2 regions of the Stenotrophomonas sp. YJH_SMC_110 genome follow, and region 2 is predicted to be linked to the other one. Evidence: predicted binding sites of a transcription regulator. Region 2 holds the regulator's gene; the other holds the start of a gene.
What was found. The regulator FliA, encoded in region 2, starts transcription of late flagellar genes. The targets are predictions, from matches to a motif close to TAAAGTTTNNCNNNCNNNGGCCGATAA.
Positions count from the first base shown of each region.

Region 1 (7,325 bases), on a different contig from region 2:
AAGAGTCTCTACTAGCCATGCGACTGTTCGGCCGTCATTTGAAGCGGTATCCCACACCTCTAACCGTCACCAGCACTCCGGTGATGCCATGATGCTTGAGCTTCCTCCTGATATTGTGGACATGCGTGTCGACAACCCGACTGGACGAATCATCGGCAGCGACGCCTTGGAGCAGCTCTCCACGCGTGAATGCTCTGGAAGGGGACCGCAGTAGCGCATAAACGATGTTGAACTCGGTCAGGGTCAAGTCGACGACAGCCGGCGGTCCAGACGCCTCTGATTCAACCAGTGCCCTCATCGCCACTCCATCTGCAATCAGCCTTCCCTGCCGGAGGATGCTATCCATTCCCCATCCAAGCGAAACGCGACGCAACACCACATGAACACGAGCGACGAGTTCCCGCGGACTGTATGGCTTGACGATGTAATCATCTGCGCCGCAATGCAGCGCACCGAGCCTATCCCGCTCATCGTCGATCGCAGAAATCATGATCACAGGTGTGCTCGCCCTTCCGCGGATCATAGCGAGCACATCGGTACCAGCCATCCTGGAAGACATCGTCTCTAGAAGCACTATGTGAGGGTGCCAATGGGCGAACAACTCCAAGGCATGCTCTCCGTCATCAGCAACCGCTACGAGGAACCCCTCCTTTCGAAGTTGAGCCTCAAGTATGCCGGCGCTTTCAATGTCACCCTCAACCAACAGCACTCTTCTCACGCTGTAAGGAGACGACACCGAGTACACAGAGTTCGAAAGAGTCATTGATCAACTATTGATGTTTGTCCAGGAGCCGTCGAGGCGGCGAGCCCTTCTTATCACCACGCCGGGGCGTCGCCAACTGGCCGATGACGACGGTCAGCCTGCGCCGCATGTCCGCACATGCAGGGAGTGCTCCAGACGTCGCATGGAGAATTTTCCCCCACCTTTGCGGGTTGCTCGAAGCAGCGCCATCCACTTATGGATGAAGCCGCAAATTGCCCTGCCGTCAGACCGAAAAGAGCAGTACTTGCAGGCACCACCGCGCCCTCGTGAGGATCCGCGGACAGATGCCAGCGAGAGAAGGATTTGAGCCGGCTCATCGACATCAGACGAAGTAGTCATGGATCGCGACAGCGGCTTAGGATGGACCTCCAGGCCGAGCCGCTCTCGCGCCCCGCGGCCGCAGCGTAACGCCACACTTGATTCACCCTGCCTGCCAACTTGCCGGGGGCAGCGGATACCTAATACTCTGTCGAAAGCGTGAGCTTGGGTAGTGACTGACAGCCACTTCGACAGGGTTGCCGGCTGTGGAGTAGTAGAAGCGAACAACTTGAAGTGCGGGATCACCTGGCGCCACTTGAAGCAGATCGGCGGTCTCCTTGTCGAGAACCGTAGCCGTCATGTCCTGCCGAACTTCCGTCACGGCTATGCCGTACATCCGCTCCAGATTCTGATAGATCGGCCCACGTGCTATCCGCGAGGTGATCTGGGCCGCCGCATACTCCGGATGGAGGTAAACTCGCACAACGCCCGCCGGCAGTGAAGCAGCTGACCGCCTTCTTAGAAAACAAGCCTCAGACAACTGGATACCACGCCGGCACTCCAGAACGTCCGAGAGGCGCTCATTGACGGTGATCAAGCCCAAAGATACGTGGTGAAGCTCTGTCCTTCGGAGAAGCTCGCGAAGGCCATCTACAGAAATGATCGGGGGAAATGCCTCCACCTCCTGTGGCGCCGGAAGCACCATCGAGCCAACCCCTGGGCGAGACGCGATCAAGCCTTGGAACCTGAGCAATGCCAACGCCCGGCGCACGGTTTGGCGGCTCACGCCGTGAACTGACATGAGATTCTTCTCGGACGGCAAAGTACTCCCCACTGGATGAGCCCCGCGCTCAATGTCAATGGTGATTGACTGCGCGAGCGCATGATAGAGAGGCTTCGGTTGGCCTTTGTAGGGCTGGCGTCGATCGGACATTGTCACTTCGTTACTCTTTCCTTTCCATTGCGCGCTGGCCTTCTGAGGAGCGCCGCTCTGTGTTGTCCTGGGCCCAACTTTCACAGATGTCGCCCTTCAAACTTCTCACCTGCGGGCAATGCGCCGGCCTTGCATGGCTTTCCTAAGAACCAGCCTTGACCAACGGCGTCGGGAACGAGCCGGCACATTGCAATCGCCTGCTGCTCGGTTTCAACGCCTTCGGCTACAAGCGGCAGCTTCAGCGCCTTAGCCATTGCGCAGATGGCTTCAACGGCATGGCTCGCCGGAGAATGAGTGCCTGCAGCTCTGGTGAGCCGGCGGTCCATCTTCAGCCCTGCGAGAGGAAGGTCAGCCAGATAGGCGAAGTTCGAGTAGCCAGTTCCAAAATCGTCCAGGTACACCCTGAAGCCCGCCTGCTCCAGCTCGCGCAGCGCCTCTATCAGCAGCTGCTGAGAGGCAGTGGATCGCTCTGTCAGCTCTAGGACTATGGCGGATGCCGAAACTCCATAAATCTTTGTCTGCGCAAGCAGAAACTGTCTTAGTCCGATGCTCAGAATGTCCTGGGCAGACAGGTTGATGCTTGCGTAGAAGCCGTCCCCACATCGTAGGCGCCATCCAATCTCATCTAGGCTTTTCGCGACCACCACCTTCGCCAGCTCAGTGCCGAGTTTCAGGTGTTCCGCCATGGGTACGAAGGTGTCGGGCGAAACATCGGATCCAGTCAGTGTCCGCCAACGAGCCAAGACCTCGACACCGATCATCTGACGGTCAGACAAGCGTCGCAGTGGTTGGTAGACCAAGTCGATGTCTCCGTGCCTGATTGCGCGAGTCAGCATTAGGTCCAGAGCTTCCCGCCGCCCTTGGAAGACCTTCAGTAGAGCCCCTGACCCTGCTCCTCCAGCCAGAGCCAGCGCAAGGATGGACGTAACTGTCCAAGAAGGTTCGTTCCATAGGCTGCCGGATGCGGCTTGGGCAACGACGCAGATATCGAACTCACTGCTGCAGGCGCGTGTGGCGACGTGCCCGGCAGATGGAGTCAACGCCCCGTTCGTGCCCCGCGACATTTCCTGCACTGCGCCAAAGGATTGAAACCGGTGTCTGCCGTCTCGCGTGACCACCAATGCTCCGCCCCCCTCCATGGGCACTGCCACTCGCTCAAACGCCGTTGGAGCCGTGGTCACAATGGCGTTTCCGTACGACGCGAGGTCCACTTTGATGCGCCCATCGCCAGGGGCGGCCACGCTCCGCCAGAGCGAATAGCCTCGAACGAGGCGATTCGGAGCGACAAGCTTTACAGGCGTAGGAAGGCGCCCCCATATTGCTGTACATATCAATCGCCCGTTGCTCAATCTCCCAACATCCTTAATGTAGCGGGAGTGAAACGCTATGAGACGCAGCTCGGCTAAGTCCTCATCTCCACAGGGCGCGGCATCTATCAACAGCGCCTTGTTCAACCCATCAACGCCGGCACGGGCAACATCTTGAGCGTGTTCCAAGAGAACGACCGTATAGTCGGCAAGTTCAACTTTAGCCCGCTGCGTGACTGCCAACTGGGCCGCCGCCAGAGTGCTCGCGACCACGGCTATCCCCAGAAGAAAAGGCGCTGAACGGAGAAGTGCCCATCGCAAAGATCGCCGCTTAGCGGATGACTTGCGCATTCCTGACTCCGGGGTTAGGACCCGCCGGACAGATTGCTATCCGGCGGGATCGGACTCAACTGGCGTGAACCAAACGGGGGCGGAACTCAGTATTTACCTTAAAGAATGCGACTGCCTGAGCAAGCCCATCGGCCTGGTCTTCGACGGCACCGGCTGCTGCTGAGGCCTCTTCCACCAATGCAGCATTCTGCTGTGTCACCTCGTCCATCTGCATCACCGCCTGGTTAACCTGTTCAATGCCCGCAGTCTGTTCTTGGGAGGCTGCGGATATCTCCGTGATCATGTCGCGTACGCGCTGGACGCTCTCAACGACCTGATGGATGGTGGCCCCCGTCTGCCGGACCTCGTTCGAGCTGTCGACCACATCCTGGACCGAGCGATCAATGAGTTGCTTGATCTCCTTCGCTGCCTCAGCGCTGCGCTGGGCCAGCGTCCGGACCTCGCTTGCAACCACTGCAAACCCCCGACCTTGGTCCCCTGCCCTAGCAGCCTCCACGGCCGCGTTCAGCGCTAGTATGTTGGTTTGGAAGGCAATCCCATCGATCACCGTGGTGATGTCTGCGATGCGCTGAGACGACCCCTCAACCTTTTCCATCCTTTCCATTGCCCGATCAACGGCGCGGCCCCCCTGAAGGGCAAGTTCACCAGCGTCCGAAGCGAGTTTGCTAGCCTGCAAGGCATGATCCGCGTTCTGGCGCACCGTGGAAGTCAACTCCTCCATCGACGCAGCCGTCTCCTCCAGGTTCGCCGCCTGCTGCTCCGTGCGACGTGACAGGTCCGAGCTTCCCTTGCTCACTTCCGCGGCGGACACCCGAATGACTCCGGCTCCGTCCTGGATGCCTCGTACGATGCTGCCAAGCTGCTCCGAGGAGGAGTTCGCGGCATCACGCATTTTGGCGAAAACGCCACTGAACTGGCCGGCTACACGGTAGGTCAGATCGCCTTGAGCCACCGCCCCCAGCAGACTCGCGATACTCGAAAGGCTTCGGTCGCTGACGTCGAACATCTGGTTAAGGTTATCGATCATCTCTCGGAAGCTGTGACTAAAGCCATCTGAAGTTCCGCGTTGTGAAAAGTCCCCCAATGCCGCGGCTTGAACAAGACGACGAATCTCCTCGTTGATCGCCAACAAATTGCTTCGTGTGGTCTCCATAGCTTCTGTGATAGCGGTCTGATCTCCGGGCAGAGCCTCCATCCGTACGCTCATGTCCCCTATCGCGTAATGCTGAGCGATGTCGACGATCTGTTCGATCAGCATGTTGGAGCGCTCAACCATGGCGTTGGTGTCAATTGCGAGCTGGCCAAAGGCACCCGGATGACGGGAGCTATCAATACGATGGGACGTCCGCCCTTCGGCCTGAGCAGAGGCCATTTCCTCCTGATCAGCGATGAGAGCCTTGATGCGATCCTGCATCGCGCTCATGCTTCTCAACAGTGCTGCTGTCTCGTCTCGTCCCTCCACCTTGATTAAGTTCTCGATGCCCCCCAATGCAATGGCATTGGCAGTTCTTGTGGCTTGCTCCAAAGGAACGGTCAAACTGCGCGTGATCGCAATTGCCAACGCGATGCTGAGCACGATCGCGAGAAGCCCGGCTGTGATAAGCATCGTGCGACCGCTGGCGCTCGCGGCTTGTGCCTCACGATAGCTTGCGTCCGCCAAGCGCTCCTGAAGCTCCGCGTTGGCAAAGATGGCAGCTTGCCACTCATTGAGGAGCACATCTCCTTCTGCGAGAAGCTTAGTAGCCTGAACTACGTCACCCTGCGAGGCCGCCTCGACAACTGAGTCATTGACCCGACGCGCTGCGAGTCGCTTTTCGGTGATGACGGCACGAATCCTCTTCCCTTCCTCGTCGGCAGGGGTTGCGTAGAGGGCATCACGAGCCTCGTCGTACACCTTCCGCTGCTCGGCGATCTTTCGCATCAAGGATGCCTGGACATCCTTGTCCTGCAGCATGATCAGTTCACGCAACGAGATACTGATCTGCATGTTCGCGCTTGCCATGGATTTGGAGAGTCGAATGCGCTCCATGCTCTCTTTGACTATCGAGTCCATGCTTCGCTCAGCACGGGACAGCGTCCAAAGACCGGACGCAACGATGGACATCGCAACCGCGATCAAGATAGCGAAGGCGGCACTCAAGCGGGTACCGACCCTGAACCGCATCAAGAAATTCTTCACATTCACACCTTTCATGGGGGAGGAGTTGGCTCCTGGCCGACAACGTCAGCGGGCCAGTGATCGGCCCCATCCGGCACAACCTTAGCCCTCCCACAGCGGAGTAGCACCCCACCTGGACTTTTCGCAATGACCACCATATAAGCGACATTGCGCGACGTTCACCACCTTTCTTGACAGGCGCTGCGTATCCAAAGAGTCGGTCCTGCCCGTTTACAGCTGCGCGCCATCGAAATCAGCAGGAACATGTATCTTTCGTTTGTCCATGACTTGTCCATAGTTGCCAGCGAAGGCAAGGACATGCCCCCCTCGAGGCAGGCGGCGCCTCCTGTCAGGGGAGAGGTCCACATTGCCCCTGACCATCTCCCATTGAATGGATATTCCCGGACGGAGGCAGGGATACACACGCATAACCAACTCGGCTTCAATGGTTGGCTTCGTCCTGCAGAGATCGGACGTCGGATGCACGGGATTACACAACGCATGCTGACCCGTAGGTTTCGCCATTTGGAGCGCGATGGGCTGGTAAGTGCGTCACTACTTAGATGAGCTGGCACCCCGAGTCGAATATGCACTTGCTGACCCGAGAGACGAAATCTTGGCTCAATTATTTCCTCTTTGGACTTGGATTGGAGAGAATCCTCAACAGCCTTCGATTCGTACGAGAGCCGTTCGCCAGCAAGCTGTCACGCGAAGAGGTTTGAACAGAGCGATCTCTCTGGGCTCAACTATTGACTGAGCGTGCTTGCTGGAGAGTTCATGGATGCCTGGCTCGACCAGAGCGCCTTTGAGTGCCGCTGGGGCAGTCAAGCCCCCTTGGGCTGATCGCTCAGATGGACAAGGTCGTAGGCTTCCTTGCTGTCGAAGTAGTAGCAGAACGAGCCCTTCGGCACTCCCAGCTACTTGACGGCCTCCTCGATGCCCGTGGCGGAGAATCTAGCTCCGTCTACAACTGGAGCTCGGTACGCACAAGCTCTCTCCTGGTGTCATCAAAGCCGCGGTCCGCCCCGGAGGGCGGCCGCGTTGGCGTGATACCTCGGTGTTGGAGGCAACATGAAGTGAACTTCAGGCCGACCGCCTATCAAAATCAACCGCCAAGCGGCATCGCTCGCTCATCGCAGGTGGGCTATCCGGCGCTGAGCGGCTCCTGAATCAGCGCAAGTAGCGGACCTCAGGGACACACATGACTCCCACCTAATCTGTGGAACCACTTGGCATTACTAAACAGACGCTGTGATCAGCACCTCAAGTAACTCGCCGCAGATCTAGCAAGGACTACCTCTCTACCGCCAGTTGCCCAGCGAGGACGACGACTAGCCCAGGCAAGCTATTTAACACCTCCCAGCTCAGCGGCGATCAGCGCTGACACGTCCGTGACCGGAATGCCTTCGCGCTCATTAAATGTCCCGGCCTTCGACCAAGACATGCCGCGGCCGATGGCGAATGCAGCCCGGTATTTGCGCATCATGTTCTTGGGATCGTTCTTCAGCTCTTCCAAGAGGAAAGGCACCGTCCAGACGGAACGCTTGAAGGATC
Region 1 covers NZ_JCAFSM010000004.1:339,505-346,829, forward strand. Annotated here, with positions in the region: gene AC5P6H_RS10635 (response regulator transcription factor) at 35-763, opposite strand; gene AC5P6H_RS10640 (GntR family transcriptional regulator) at 1,185-1,955, opposite strand; gene AC5P6H_RS10645 (EAL domain-containing protein) at 2,036-3,613, opposite strand; gene AC5P6H_RS10650 (methyl-accepting chemotaxis protein) at 3,669-5,807, opposite strand; gene AC5P6H_RS10655 (winged helix-turn-helix transcriptional regulator) at 6,090-6,338, shown strand; gene AC5P6H_RS10660 (aromatic alcohol reductase) at 7,117-7,325, opposite strand, start outside.
Region 1: the regulator FliA is predicted to act here: its motif matches at 5,850-5,876, upstream of AC5P6H_RS10650 (methyl-accepting chemotaxis protein).

Region 2 (7,325 bases):
CAATTTCGTGGTCATTACCAAGGGTGCCGGCCGCGTTTCGGAAGTGACCGCGCGCTTCATCCTGGACGCGATGCCCGGCAAGCAGATGGCGATCGACGCCGACCTCAACGCCGGTTTGCTGACGCGTGAAGAAGCCAAGCTGCGCCGCGAGGAAGTGCGTGAGGAAGCCGACTTCTACGGTGCGATGGACGGCGCCAGCAAGTTCATCCGCGGCGATGCCATTGCCGGCATCCTGATCCTGTTCATCAACATGCTCGGCGGCCTGGCCGTGGGCGTGCTGCAGCATGGCATGCCGTTCGGCGAAGCCGCCGCCACCTACACCCTGCTGTCGATCGGTGACGGCCTGGTAGCGCAGCTGCCGGCCCTGCTGGTCTCCAGCGCCGTGGCCATGCTGGTTACCCGCGCCTCGCGCTCGCAGGACATGGCCCAGGCCATGACCGGCCAGGTGTTCGGCCAGTACCGTGCGCTGGCGATCACCGCCGGCATCATCGGCGTGGTCGGCCTGGTGCCGGGCATGCCCAACGTCGCTTTCCTGACGCTGGCCGCGATCCTCGGCTTCATCGCCTGGAAGCTGTACCGCAAGGGCAAGGCGCCGGCTGCCGATGCGGCAGGCGGTGGCACCGATGCCGCCGCACTCAACGCACTCGGCCGCCCGGCCGCACCGGCACCGACTGCCGAACTGAGCTGGGACGAACTGCGCCCGGTCGATCCGCTGGGCCTGGAGGTCGGCTACCGGCTGATCCCGCTGGTGGACAGCAACCAGGGCGGCGAACTGATGGCGCGCATCAAGGGCGTGCGCCGCAAGCTGACCCAGGATGTCGGCTTCCTGATCCCGTCGGTGCACATCCGCGACAACCTGGAACTGCCGGCCAACGGCTACCGCGTGCTGGTGCACGGCGTGCCGGTGGCCACCGCCGAGATCCACCCCGACCGCGAGCTGGCGCTGGACCCGGGCAGCGCGCTCGGCGCGCTTGAAGGCATCGCCGGCAAGGACCCCGCGTTTGGCCTGGACGCCACCTGGATCCAGCCGCACCAGCGCGCCCAGGCCGAAACGCTGGGCTACACCGTGGTCGATCCGGCCACCGTGGTCGCCACCCATCTGTCGCACCTGATCCGTGAGCACGCGCCGGAACTGCTCGGCCACGAAGAAGTGCAGCACCTGCTGGCCAACCTGGCCAAGAGCGCGCCCAAGCTCGTCGAAGATCTGACGCCGAAGGCGTTGCCGCTGTCGGCGGTGGTGCGCGTGCTGCAGAACCTGCTGGTCGAGCGCATTCCGATCCGCCAGCTGCGCAAGATCGCCGAGGCACTGGTCGAACATGCGCCCAGTAGCCAGGACCCGGCCGTGCTGACCGCCGCTGTTCGCACCGCACTGGGCCGCTTCATCGTGCAGGAGATCGCCGGAATGTCGGCGGAGCTGCCGGTGTTCACCCTCAACCCGCAATTGGAACGTGTCTTGCAGGAGTCCACGCAGGGCAACGGCGCCGCGCTGGAACCCGGACTCGCTGAGCGACTGCACCAGAGCCTGGCCGAATGTGTCAGCAAGCAGGAAGCCCGCAACGAGCCCGCGGTCGTGCTGGTACCTGGCCCGGTGCGCGCCGCGCTGGCCCGCCTGGTCCGCCACAGCGTTCCGTCGCTGTCGGTCCTGGCCTACAGCGAGGTGCCGGAGGACAAGCGCCTGAAGCTGGTCGGAACGATCAGCTGACGCCGCCCTGCGATGCGCCAGAAAACAGACACCACTTTCGAACCAACGCAACAGACAGATACCAAGGGGAACCCGCACCGTGCAGACCACCGACCACCCGAGTTCTCCGACCGCCACCCCGCCGTCTTCGCCCCGTGACCACAGCATGAAAATCAAACGATTCGTCGCCGCCGACATGCGCTCGGCCATGAACCTGGTGCGCAAGGAACATGGTCCTGACGCCGTGATCCTGTCCAACCGCCGGATCGAGGAAGGCATCGAGATCGTCGCCGCCGCCAACTACGACGAGAGCGCCGTGCAGCGTGCACTGGAAGCCTCGCGCCGTGACGTCGCACCGCCGCCGGCACCCAAGCCGCGCACCGCCGCCGACGCGGTGATCGCCGCCGTCACCCGCCGCCGCAGCAGCACCCCGGCGCCGGAACCGGTCGCGGCCACCACCTCGGCAGTGGCCGCCCTCGCCCGCGCCGCCGTCGGTGCCACCGGCCGCACCCTGGACAGCGCCGACGAGATCGTGCCGACCCGGGGCAGCACCGGCTTCGCCGCCACCCTGGCCCGCGCCGCCGTCAACGAACCGGCACCGCCGGAACAGATCTTCGCCCCGTTCGCCGAGGCCATCGTTGCACCGGCCGCCACCGTGCCGGCCAACCGCGCGCGCTTCCAGATCGACCCGCCGCACGAGGCGCATCACGAAAGCGTGGCCCCGGCCGTGCAGCCGCCGCCGCTGCCGACCGCTGCCGTGATCGACGCGCAGCCCGGGATCGCCGCCAGCGAACCGGCAGCGGTCGAAGCCGCTATCGAAGCCAGCCCGGCCCCCATGCTGGCCCCGGCACCGACGCTGACCGTGGTTGCCCAGGACGACGCCGAGATCCGCCAGCTGCGCCAGGAAGTGGCCGGCATGCGCCAGGTGATCGAGCGCGAGATGAACCGCTTCACCGACGAGCGCCTGCGTGGCAGCCCGGTGCGCGCCACCGCGCTGGACCTGATGGACGAGTACGGTTTCGACGCCGGGCTGGCCCGCGACGTGGCCATGCAGATCCCGCTGGAAACCGAAGCCCATCGTGGCCGCGGCCTGATGCTGGGGCTGATCTCGCGCAAGCTGCCGATCGCCCCGGTCGACCCGCTGGAGGAAGGCGGCGTGATCGCGCTGGTCGGCCCGACCGGCGCCGGCAAGACCACCACCATCGCCAAGCTGGCCTCGCGCTTCGCCGAGAAGCAGGCCCCGCGTGACGTCGCCCTGGTCACCACCGACACCACCCGCATCGGCGCCCGTGAACAGCTGTATGGCTACGGCCGCCAGCTCGGCATCGCCGTGCACGAGGCCAACAGCGGCACCGACCTGGACCAGCTGCTGGAACGCTTGAAGGACTACAAGCTGGTGCTGATCGATACCGCCGGCCTGGGCCCGCGCGACCGTGCCCTGGCCGCCCAGCTGCAGTGGCTGCGCGCCGCGCGCCAGGTGCGCACCCTGCTGGTGCTGCCGGCCAACACCAGCTTCGGCGACATGGACGAGGTGGTGCGCCGCTTCGGTGCGGCCAACCTGCAGGGCCTGGTGCTGAGCAAGCTGGACGAGACCGGCCGCTTCGGCAACGCCCTGTCGGTGGCCGTGGACCACGCCCTGCCGATCACCTGGGTGACCGATGGCCAGGACGTCCCGGAGGACCTGCACCGGGCCAGTGCAGCCAATCTTGTACTTCGCCTTGAAGATTTGCGCCGAGCGGCCGATATGCCCTGCAACCCGGAGTTGAACCATGCCGTCGCGTGAGTACGCCAAGCTGACCAAGACCTTCCCGCTGTCGGCCACCCGCAGCGAGCCGCTCGGCCCTGTGCGCACCATCGCGGTGACCGGCGGCAAGGGCGGCGTGGGCAAGACGAATGTGTCCGCCAACCTGGCGGTGGCGCTGGCGGGCATGGGCAAGCGCACGCTGCTGCTGGACGCCGACCTGGGCCTGGCCAACATCGACGTGATCCTGGGCTTGAACCCCACCTTTACGCTGGCCGACCTGGTGGCCGGCCGCTGCTCGCTGGACGACGTCATCGTCGAAGGCCCGAACGGCGTGCTGGTGGTCCCGGCCGCTTCCGGCCGCCGGCACATGGCCGAGCTTGCCCCGGCCGAGCATGTCGGCCTGGTCAACGTGTTCTCCGAACTGGAACGCGAGCTGGACATCATGGTGGTCGATACCGCCGCCGGCATCACCGACGGCGTGCTGACCTTCTGCCAGGCCGCGCAGGACACCGTGGTGGTGGTCTGTGACGAACCGGCCTCGATCACCGACGCCTACGCACTGATCAAGGTGCTGTCGCGCGAGCGCGGCGTGGACCGCATCCAGGTGGTGGCCAACATGGTGCGCGACCCGAACGAGGGCCGCGTGCTGTACGAGAAGCTGACCCGCGTCTGCGAGAAGTTCCTCGCCGATGTCTCGCTGAACTACCTGGGCTGCGTGCCGCAGGATGACTGGCTGCGCCTGTCGGTGCAGCGCCAGCAGCCGGTGGTGAAGGCCTATCCGTCCAGCCCGTCGGCGCTGGCGATCACCGAGATCGCACGCCGCACCGCGCGCTGGCAGGCACCGACCGAACCGCGCGGTGGCGTCGAGTTCTTCCTCGAACGCATCCTCAAGCAGCGTGGGGTGGCCGCATGAAAGGCGCAGCCCACCAGTACAGGGAAGTCCAGCGCTCGGCGGCCAACGAGGTCATCGCCCAGCATTCGGACCTGGTGCGACGCATCGCCCACCACCTGGCCGCGCGCCTGCCGGCCAGCGTCGAAGTCGATGATCTGATCCAGGCCGGCATGATGGGCCTGATCGAAGCCTCGCGCAGCTACGACGCCGACCAGGGCGCCTCGTTCGAGACCTATGCCTCGATCCGCATCCGCGGCTCGATGATCGACGAGATCCGCCGTGGCGACTGGGTGCCGCGCTCGGTGCACCGCCGTGCACGCGACGCCGCCGCCACCATCCGCCGCCTGGAACAGAGCACGGGCCGTGCCGCCAGCGCCACCGAAGTGGCCGCCGCGATGGAGATGCCGCTGCCGGAATACCTGCGCCTGATGGAAGACGCCGCACGTGGCCAGGTGCTGAGCCTGGAGTCGCGCATCGAAGACCAGGGCGAACTGGATACCGTCGCCCAGGGCGGCCCGACTCCACAACAGGTGCTGGAGCGCGGCGAGTTCGGTCGCGAGCTGGGCAAGGCCATCGGCCACCTGCCCGAGCGCGAACAGCTGGTGCTCTCGCTGTACTACGAGCAGGAGCTGAACCTGAAGGAGATCGGCGCGGTGCTCGGCGTGAGCGAGTCGCGGGTCTGCCAGATCCATGGCCAGGCCGTGCTGCGCCTGCGCGGCCGCCTGAAGATTTTCGAGGCCGTCGACGCCGGCCTGGAAGAATGAACATCCCCGAGGCGACTGCCCCCGGCCGCCCGGAATGAACAACAAAGGAACTCTGCTTTGAACAAGAACATGCGCATCCTCATCGTCGACGACTTCTCGACCATGCGTCGAATCGTCAAGAACCTGCTGGGCGATCTGGGCTTCACCAACACCGCCGAAGCCGAGGACGGGCATGCCGCGCTGTCGCTGCTGCAGAGCCAGCCCTTCGATTTCGTCGTCACCGACTGGAACATGCCGGTGATGACCGGCATCGAACTGCTCAAGGCGATCCGTGCCGACGCCAAGCTGAAGACCCTGCCCGTGCTGATGGTCACCGCCGAAGCCAAGCGCGAGCAGATCATCGAAGCGGCCCAGAACGGCGTGAACGGCTACATCATCAAGCCGTTCACCGCGCAGACGCTGGAAGAGAAGCTGGGCAAGATCTTCGAACGCCTGGCGGCCAGCGCCTGATGGATACCACGGTCGACAAGAACGCCCTCGCCCTGCGCCTGCAGGAAGCCCTGGATGCCCTGGAGTCCGGTGACGAAGCCGCCTGGCGGCAACGCATCGACGGACTGGTCGCGCTGCGCACGCAGCCGATGATGAGTGGCCTCTCGCGGCTGGCCCGCGAGCTGGGGCAGGCCCTGGGCGAACTGCCGACCGTGCCCAGCGAGGCCGGCGAACTGGACGATGCGTGCGCACGTCTGGACCACGTGGTGGCGATGACCGAACACGCTACCCACCGCACCCTGGACCTGGCCGAGGAATGCCGCAGCCTGACCGAGCAGCTGCGCGCCGAAGGCCTGCAGCCAGGCCAGGACGTGCAGCTGGAGCGCATCCGCCACAACCTGACCGAGATCGCCCTGACCCAGAGCTACCAGGACCTGACCGGGCAGATCATCCGTCGCGTGGTCGGCATCGTCCGCCGCGTGCATGAAGGCTTCGGCGCGCTCGGCCTGCCGCCGGAACAGCATCGCACCGACCCGGAACTGGCCGGGCCGGCACTGAAGGGACTGGACCGCCACGCGGTCTCGCAGAACGACGCCGACGACCTGTTGTCGGATCTGGGGCTGTAAGCATGAGCGCGGTATCCGACGACATCACTGCCGATTTCATCATCGAGGCACAGGAAATCCTGGATCGCCTCGGCGAACAGCTGGTGTCGCTGGAGCAGGCACCGCAGGACACCGAACAGCTCAACGCGGTGTTCCGGGGCTACCACACGCTCAAGGGCGGCGCGGGTTTCCTCGGTGTCACCGCCATGGTCGAGCTGTGCCACGCCGCTGAAGAGGCGCTGGGCGCTGCACGTGCCGGCCAGGCCGTGCTGCAGGCCCATCACTTCGACGCCGCCCAGCAATCGCTGGACTACCTGCAGTCGATGCTCGATGCCGTGTCTTCCGGCACCGAGCCGGGCTATGCACCGCCGGACCTGATCGCCCAGTTCGACGTGCATGGCGGTGCAGCAGCGCCTGCCGCCGCTGCCGCCGCACCGGCGGCCGGTGCCGGCGACCTGATCACCGACGACGAGTTCGAGGCGCTGCTCGACCAGCTGCACGGTGGCAACGCACCGACTGCGGTGGCGCCGGCAAAGAAGGCCGACGACGGCCTGATCAGCGAAGATGAGTTCGAAGCCCTGCTCGACCAGCTGCACGGTGGCGCCGCACCCGGCGCCAGGCCCGCGGCTGCGGTGGCGCCGGCACCGATCGCCGCCCCGCGCCCGGCCACCGCACCGGCACCGGTGGCCAAGCCGGCCGCCAAGCCGCTGGCCGAAGCCGAACACACCGTGCGCGTGGACACCAAGCGCCTGGATGCGATCGTCAACCTGATCGGCGAACTGGTGCTGTCGCGCAACCGGCTCAAGACCCTGCGTGCGCGCCTGCGCGACGAGGAGCTGGACCGCGCCGTGTCCACCCTGGACATCGCCACCGCGCGCCTGCAGTCGGCGGTGATGCGCACCCGCATGCAGCCGGTGGGCAAGGTATTCTCGCGCTTCCCCAAGGTCGCCCGCGACGTCGCCCGCTCGCTGAAGAAGGAAGTGGACCTGGAGCTGATCGGCGCCGAGACCGAGCTCGACCGCAACCTGGTCGAAGCGCTGGCCGACCCGCTGGTGCACCTGGTCCGCAACGCCATCGACCATGGCGTGGAAATGCCCGACCTGCGCGAAGCGCAGGGCAAGCCGCGGATGGGCCATGTGCGGTTGTCGGCGCAGCAGGAAGGTGACTACGTCAGCATCGAGGTGCAGGACGATGGCGCCGGCATCGATCC
Region 2 covers NZ_JCAFSM010000013.1:23,987-31,311, forward strand. Annotated here, with positions in the region: gene flhA (flagellar biosynthesis protein FlhA) at 1-1,702, shown strand, start outside; gene flhF (flagellar biosynthesis GTPase FlhF) at 1,848-3,464, shown strand; gene AC5P6H_RS18670 (MinD/ParA family ATP-binding protein) at 3,451-4,338, shown strand; gene AC5P6H_RS18675 (RNA polymerase sigma factor FliA) at 4,335-5,081, shown strand; gene cheY (chemotaxis response regulator CheY) at 5,139-5,531, shown strand; gene AC5P6H_RS18685 (protein phosphatase CheZ) at 5,531-6,136, shown strand; gene AC5P6H_RS18690 (chemotaxis protein CheA) at 6,139-7,325, shown strand, end outside.